2 regions of the Methylobacterium sp. J-072 genome follow, and region 1 is predicted to be linked to the other one. Evidence: predicted binding sites of a transcription regulator. Region 1 holds the regulator's gene; the other holds the start of a gene.
What was found. Region 1 encodes HrcA, which represses chaperone genes, less so after heat shock. Its sites were predicted from a motif close to GTTAGCACTCNCNNNNNGNGAGTGCTAAC; they were not measured.

Region 1 (3,806 bases):
CTCCATCAGCGAGGGCGTGCCGCCGCCGAGAAAGATGCTGGTGACGGTGCGGCCGGGCGTGCGGGCGGCGCTGTGGGCGATCTCGGCCCGGAAGGCGTCGAGGAAGCGCGGCTGGTCCACGCCCCCGTGCCGGACGTGGCTGTTGAAGTCGCAATACGGGCACTTCGCGGCACAGAAGGGCCAGTGCAGGTAGATCCCGAAGCCCGCGTCGCGGGTCGGATGGTCCGGGCCGGTCGAAGTCATGATCGACGGGATGTGCGCGTGCCGGCCCGGTTTGGCAATCAGGGGGGCGGCGCCAGGCAGGCGCGGCTCAACAGCACGAAGGCCCGGGCCCGGTGCGACAGCCCCTCCCCCTTCTGCCAATCGACCCCGTGCTTCTCCTCGGCGCTCATCTCGCCGAAGGTCCGGTCATGACCGTCCGGCTGGAAGATCGGATCGTAGCCGAAGCCGGCCTCGCCACGCGGCGGAACGAGCGCGCCGAACACGCGGCCCTCGAACAGCTCGGTGTGGCCGTCCGGCCAGGCGAGCACGAGGGCGGAGACGAAATGCGCCTTCCGGTTCGTCGCCGCGCGCTGTTCCAGCTCCGAAAAAATCCGCGCCATCGCGCCGGAAAAGTCCTTGGCCGGGCCGGCCCAGCGGGCGGAGAAGATGCCCGGCGCCCCGTCGAGCGCGTCGACGCACAGGCCGGAATCATCGGCGAAGGCCGGCAGCCCGGTCGCCTTGGCGGCGGCATGCGCCTTGATGGCGGCGTTCTCGGAGAACATCGTGCCGGTCTCGTCGGGCTCGGGCAGGCCGAGCTCGCCGGCCGAGACCGCCTCGATCCCGAACGGCGCCAGGAGTTCGCGCATCTCCGTGAGCTTGCCGGCATTGTGGGTGGCGATAACCACCTTGCCGGTCAGCCTGCGGTTGCCGCTCCGCTGTGGGCTCACGCGATCGCCTCCTTCTGGAGCGCCACAAGCCGGTCGGTACCGGCGCGGGCGAGACGCAGCAATTCGAGGAGCTGCTCTTCGGAGAACGGCTCCATCTCGGCGGTGCCTTGCACCTCGACGATGCCGCCCCTGCCGGTCAGCACGAAGTTGGCGTCGGTCTCGGCTGCCGAATCCTCGGCATAGTCGAGGTCGAGCACGGGCGTGTTCTTGTACAGGCCGCAGGACACGGCGGCGACATGGTCGCGCAGCGGGTCCACCGAGATGATCGAGCGGGTGCGCATCCAGGCGAAACAATCGTAGAGTGCGACCCAGGCGCCGGTGATCGCGGCGGTGCGAGTGCCGCCATCGGCCTGGATCACGTCGCAATCGACCGTAACCTGGCGCTCGCCCATAGCGGGGAGGTTCGTCACCGCCCGGAGCGAGCGGCCGATCAGGCGCTGGATCTCCTGGGTGCGGCCCGAGGGCTTGCCCGAGTTGATCTCGCGCCGGGTCCGGTCGTGCGTCGCGCGCGGCAACATGGCATACTCGGCCGTGATCCAGCCCTTGCCGGAGCCGCGCAGCCACGGGGGACCGCGCTCCTCGAGGGAGGCGGTGCAGAGCACGCGGGTGTTGCCGAAGCTGACCAGGCACGAGCCCTCGGCGTAGCGCGAGACCGCGCGCTCCAGGGTGACGGGCCGCAGCTCGTCGGCGGCGCGCTTCGAAGGCCTCATCGCGGGCCCTTTCTGATGAGAGAGTGAGGGCCGGGCTCTTAGGCCGCCGGGCCGGCGCGGGCAAGCATCGCCGCAAGGATTGCTCCCCGGACACCGGGCGGACATGATCGCACGACAGGATGACCGCGTGACCGACCCGAACACCCCCTTTCCGCTCGATCCTTCGATGCAGGCTCTCGCCGCCCTCAACGAGCGCGCCCGCGAGATCTTCCGGCAGATCGTCGAGAGCTACCTCACGACTGGCGAGCCGGTGGGATCGCGCAACCTGGCGCGCATCCTTCCCATGGCGCTGTCGCCGGCCTCGATCCGCAACGTCATGGCGGATCTGGAGCATTCCGGCCTGATCTTCGCGCCCCACACCTCGGCCGGCCGCCTGCCGACCGAGCTCGGCCTGCGCTTCTTCGTCGACGCCATGCTCGAACTCGGCGATGTCGGCCAGGAGGAGCAGGCCCGGATCGAGGCGGAGATGCGCGCCGCCGCCTCCGGGCACACCTTCGATTCGGCGCTGGCCGCAGCCTCGACCATGCTGTCGGGCATCTCCCGCGGGGCCGGCGTGGTGCTGACCACCAAGGCGAACGTGCACCTCAAGCATATCGAGTTCGTCCGCCTCGATCCGGCCCGGGCCCTGGTGGTGCTGGTCTCGGATGACGGCTCGGTGGAGAACCGGCTGGTCGACCTGCCGCCGGGCCTACCCGCCGGCGCGCTCCAGGAAGCGACGAATTTCCTCAACGCCCGCCTGCACGGCCGCACCCTCGGGACCCTGCGAGCCGAAATCGAGGCCGGACGCACCGCGATGAAGCGGGAGCTCGACGCGCTGACCGAGCGCCTGGTCGATGCCGGCCTGGCGACCCCGGTGGGCCCGAGCGAGGCCCGCCAGCTGATCGTGCGCGGCCAGGCGAACCTGCTCGACGACCTGCGCGCCGTCGAGGATCTCGAACGCATCCGCCTGCTGTTCAACGACCTGGAGACCCAGAAGGACGTCATCGACCTCCTGGCCCGGGCCGAGGGCGGCGAGGGCGTGCGGATCTTCATCGGCTCGGAGAACAAGCTGTTCTCGCTGTCCGGCTCGTCGCTGATCGCGGCGCCGTTCCGGGACGGGTCGCAGAAGATCGTCGGCGTCGTCGGGGTGATCGGCCCGACGCGGCTGAACTACGCCCGCATCGTGCCGATGGTCGACTACACCGCTCGCGTGGTCTCGAAGCTTCTCGACGGCGGGCGATGATAGCCCGGCTCAGGCGGCCCGGACGGTGTGCAGAAACCCGGCGACCTCCCGGGTGAGCTGCGCCGATTGCCGCGACAATTCGGAGGCCGCGGCCAGCACCTGATGGGCCGCCGCGCCGGTCTGCTCGGCCGCGTCGGCGACGCCGGTGATGTTGGTGGTGACCTCGTCCGTCCCGCCGGCGGCCTGGCCGACATTGCGGACGATTTCCTGGGTGGCCGCGCCCTGCTGTTCCACCGCAGCCGCCACCGCGCCGGTCACCTGGTTGAGGTCGCGGATGCGCGTGACGATGCCGCCGATCGCCTGGGCGGCGTGATCGGTCGAGCCCTGGATCCGGCCGATCAGGCCGGTAATCTCCTCCGTCGCCCGGGCGGTCTGCGCGGCCAGTTCCTTCACTTCGGAGGCGACGACGGCAAAGCCACGGCCCGCCTCGCCGGCGCGCGCCGCCTCGATCGTCGCGTTCAGGGCCAGGAGGTTGGTCTGGGCCGCGATGGTGGAGATCAGCCCGACCGCATCGCCGATCTTGGACACCGCCTGGGCCAGTTCCTGCACCAGTTGTCCGGTCTGGTCCGCCTCGCCGACCGCCGCTTGGGCGAGGCTCGCCGAGCCTTCGACCTGCCCTGCGATCTCCTGCACGCTGCTGCCGAGTTGCTGGGCGGCGGCTGCGACGGTGCGGACGTTGGTGGCGGCCTCCTCGGCCGCTGACGCGACGCTGGTCGATTGCGCCGCCGCCTGGGTCGCGCTCGCCGTCAGGGTCTGCGCCGTCGCCTCCAGCTCGGTGGCGGAGGATGAGACCATGCCGACGATGCTGCCCACCGCCCGCTCGAAGCCGTCGGCGAGCGCGATCATCGCGCGCTTGCGCTCGGCCGCGGCGGCTTCGTCGGCAACACGCTTCGCCTCGGCCTCGTCGCGGGCCTTCCGGGCGACCAGCGCCTTGATGCTCTCGAC
Region 2 (3,806 bases), on a different contig from region 1:
TCTTCTCCTTGACCTCGACCTCGGTCGCGCCGCCGACGCGGATCACCGCGACGCCGCCCGCGAGCTTGGCCAGACGCTCCTGGAGCTTCTCGCGGTCGTAATCCGAGGTGGTCTCCTCGATCTGCGCCTTGATCTGCGAGATCCGGCCCTCGATGTCCGCCTTCTCGCCGACGCCGTCGATGATCGTGGTGGTCTCCTTCTCGATCCGCACCCGCTTGGCGCGGCCGAGCATCGTGAGCGTCACGTTCTCGAGCTTGATGCCGAGATCCTCGGCGATCATCTGGCCCTTCGTGAGGATCGCGATGTCTTCCAGCATCGCCTTGCGGCGATCACCGAAGCCCGGCGCCTTCACGGCCGCGACCTTCAGGCCGCCGCGGAGCTTGTTGACGACGAGGGTGGCGAGCGCCTCGCCCTCGATGTCCTCGGCGATGATCAGCAGCGGCTTGCCGGTCTGGACCACGGCCTCGAGCACCGGCAGCATCGCCTGCAGCGAGGACAGCTTCTTCTCGTGGATCAGGATGTACGGATCCTCGAGCTCGGCGACCATCTTCTCCGCGTTGGTGATGAAGTACGGGGAGAGATAACCACGGTCGAACTGCATGCCCTCGACGACGTCGAGCTCGGTCTCGGCGGTCTTGGCCTCCTCGACCGTGATCACGCCCTCGTTGCCGACCTTCTGCATGGCGTGGGCGATCATCTCGCCAATCTCCTTGTCGCCATTGGCGGAGATCGTGCCGACCTGGGCGACCTCGTCGGAGGTCGAGACCTTCTTGGCGCGGGCGACGATGTCCTTCACGGCGGCGGCGGTGGCGAGGTCGATGCCGCGCTTCAGATCCATCGGGTTGATGCCGGCGGCGACGTACTTGGCGCCCTCGCGGACGATCGCCTGGGCCAGCACGGTCGCGGTGGTGGTGCCGTCACCGGCGATGTCGTTGGTCTTCGAGGCCACTTCGCGCACCATCTGGGCGCCCATGTTCTCGAACTTGTCGGCGAGCTCGATCTCCTTGGCGACGGTGACGCCGTCCTTGGTGATGCGCGGGGCGCCGAAGCTCTTCTCGATCACGACGTTGCGGCCCTTCGGGCCCAGCGTCACCTTCACCGCGTCGGCGAGGATGTCGACGCCGCGCAGCATCTTATCGCGGGCGTCGGCGGAGAAACGAACGTCTTTCGCTGCCATGGTTTGCCTCTTGTGGTTGGATTGAACCCCAAGGCCTCGGACGGCCTCAAAGGGCTGGGACGGGTGATCCGATCAGAGGGCGACGACGCCCATGATGTCGGATTCCTTCATGATCAGGAGGTCCTGACCGTCGATCTTGACCTCGGTGCCGGACCACTTGCCGAACAGGACGCGGTCGCCGGCCTTGACGTCGAGCGCGTTGACGCGGCCCTGCTCGTCGCGCGCGCCGGGCCCGACGGCGACGATCTCGCCCTCTTGCGGCTTCTCCTTGGCGGTATCCGGAATGATGATGCCGCCCTTGGTCTTCTCCTCGCTCTCGATGCGACGAACGACCACGCGGTCGTGCAGCGGACGGAACTTCATGAGCTGCCCTCTTGCTTCAAGTCTGCAGTTGGCGTTGATGCGGCCGGCGAGGCCGCCTCCGAGCCGGACTGTTAGCACTCTGTCTTGGCGAGTGCCAATGACGGCGGCGAGATAGCCCTCGCGCGGTTTCGAGTCAATGCTGTCGCACCCGCCCGCGACCGTGCGATGACGGGGCATCGGCCCCATTTTCCCCCATGGATAACGCGTTTTCATGCTGAGCCTGCACGGACCCGAGGGCGCGGTGACGCCCGACCCGGGCGGCCCGATCCCCGGCAACGCCGTCTGGCTCGACCTCAAAGATCCGAGTTCCGAGGAGGCCGCCGCCGTCGAGGCCGCGACGGGCCTGCGCGTGCCCTCTCGGGCCGCCCTGTCGGAGGTGGAATCCTCCAGCCGGCTGCGGCGGGTGAAGGGCGGCCTGTCGCTGTCGACGCCGATGATCACCTTCGAGCGCAGCGACTCGCAGCTGAAGCCGCTGGGTTTTCTCCTGTCGAAGGACCACCTCGTCACCATCCGGTTCCACGACCTGCGCGCGATCGACTCCTCCGAGAAGCGGATCGCCGACGGCGACGGCAGCGTGACCCCGAGCGAGATCTTCCTGGTGATCCTGGAAGAGCTGGTCGACAGCCTCGCCGACGCCCTGGAGGACATGGCCACCGAACTCGACCAGCTCTCCACCCGAATCTTCGACTTCGACGTGCGCGGCGCGAACCGGCGACGGCTGGAGAGCCCGCCGCCGCGCCGCCGCGATCTGGCGCTGCGGCGGATCCTGCGCGGGATCAGCAACCGCGGAAAGGTCTTGGGTAAGATCCGCGCCAGCCTGCTCGGGCTGGAGCGAATCGTGCCGTTCGTGTCGGCCGCCTGCGACGGCCTGGGGTTGCCCGAGGACGGACGCTTCGAGACGATCCGGCGGGATATCGACTCCCTGGACGAGTTCGAGACGCGGCTTGCAGAGAACGTCCAGTTCCTCCTCGACGCGACGCTGGGGCTCATCAACATCGAGCAGAACAACGTTTTCCGCGTGCTCACGGTCGTGTCGGTGGTGGGCGTGCCGCCGACGCTGATCGCGTCGATGTACGGCATGAATTTCAAGCACATGCCGGAGCTGGACTGGGCCTACGGCTATCCCTACGCCCTCGGTCTGATCTTATTCAGCGCTCTGGCGCCGATCGTTTATTTCCGGATACGCGGGTGGTTCTGATATTCGCCAATCAATACAGACCGGTCCAAGTGATTGAAGGGTCAAGAACCAAATACACGTTTCATCGGCTATAGATCTTCGGATTGAATATCTTTCTGCGTATCCAATATTGCGGAAACTATCGAAACGCCGCCAAATTAGTCGAAAATTAACGCCGTCTCGGATACGTGCTTAATCGAGCAGCGTGGGCACTAAAATGTTCAAAAGATCCGTATATAGCGAGTCGCAGGCCAAGCTGGACGCCCTGGATCGATCGCTGGCGATCATCGAATTTTCGATGGACGGCAAGGTCATCGCCGCAAACCAGAATTTTCTGGATCTGATGAAGTACTCCTTGGCGGATGTACACGACAAGCATCATCGTATTTTCGTCGATGCCGCCTATGCTCAGAGCACTGAATACGCGGAGTTCTGGGCGAAGCTGAAAGGCGGCCACTACGTCACCGGCGAGTTCCTGCGACTCGGCAAGGATGGCGCGGAGGTCTGGCTGGAAGCGACCTACAATCCCATCCTCGACGCCCGCGGCCAGCCGGTGAAGGTGGTCAAGTTCGCCTCCGACATCTCGGCCAAGAAGAACCAGATCGACCGCCTGATGTCGATGATCGACAATATGCCGGTCGCGGTGATGACGGCCGATCCGCGCAACGAGTTCAAGATCAATTACCTGAATGCCACCTCGCGCCGGACCCTCGGGCCGCTCGAGCAGTATCTGCCGATCAAGGTCGATCAGATGCTCGACCATTCGTTCGACGTGTTCCACAAGAACCCGCATCATCAGCGCACCATGCTGGCCGATGCGAGCCGGCTGCCGCACCGGACCAAGATCAAGGTCGGCCCGGAGACGCTCGACCTGCAGGTCACGGCGGTCAACGATAGCAAGGGCAATTATATCGGGCCGATGCTGACCTGGGCCATCGTATCCGCCCAGGTGAATATGGCGACCGACGTGAGCCGCGTGGTCGATGCCGTCGGATCGGCCATCCGGCAGATGCAGCACTCGGCCGAGGGGCTGACGCAGTCCGCCGATTCCGCCCGCCAGAAGGCGTCGTCGGTGGCGGTCAATTCCGA

Region 2: the regulator HrcA is predicted to act here: its motif matches at 1,611-1,639, upstream of groES (co-chaperone GroES).

What each region holds. Positions count from the first base shown of each region.
Region 1 is NZ_JAKSYK010000026.1:58,376-62,181, reverse strand. Features, by position in the region: gene hemW (radical SAM family heme chaperone HemW) at 1-243, opposite strand, end outside; gene rdgB (RdgB/HAM1 family non-canonical purine NTP pyrophosphatase) at 282-929, opposite strand; gene rph (ribonuclease PH) at 926-1,639, opposite strand; gene hrcA (heat-inducible transcriptional repressor HrcA) at 1,806-2,861, shown strand; gene MKK67_RS01890 (methyl-accepting chemotaxis protein) at 2,871-3,806, opposite strand, start outside.
Region 2 is NZ_JAKSYK010000192.1:171,738-175,543, reverse strand. Features, by position in the region: gene groL (chaperonin GroEL) at 1-1,177, opposite strand, end outside; gene groES (co-chaperone GroES) at 1,250-1,540, opposite strand; gene MKK67_RS24570 (CorA family divalent cation transporter) at 1,752-2,738, shown strand; gene MKK67_RS24565 (methyl-accepting chemotaxis protein) at 2,935-3,806, shown strand, end outside.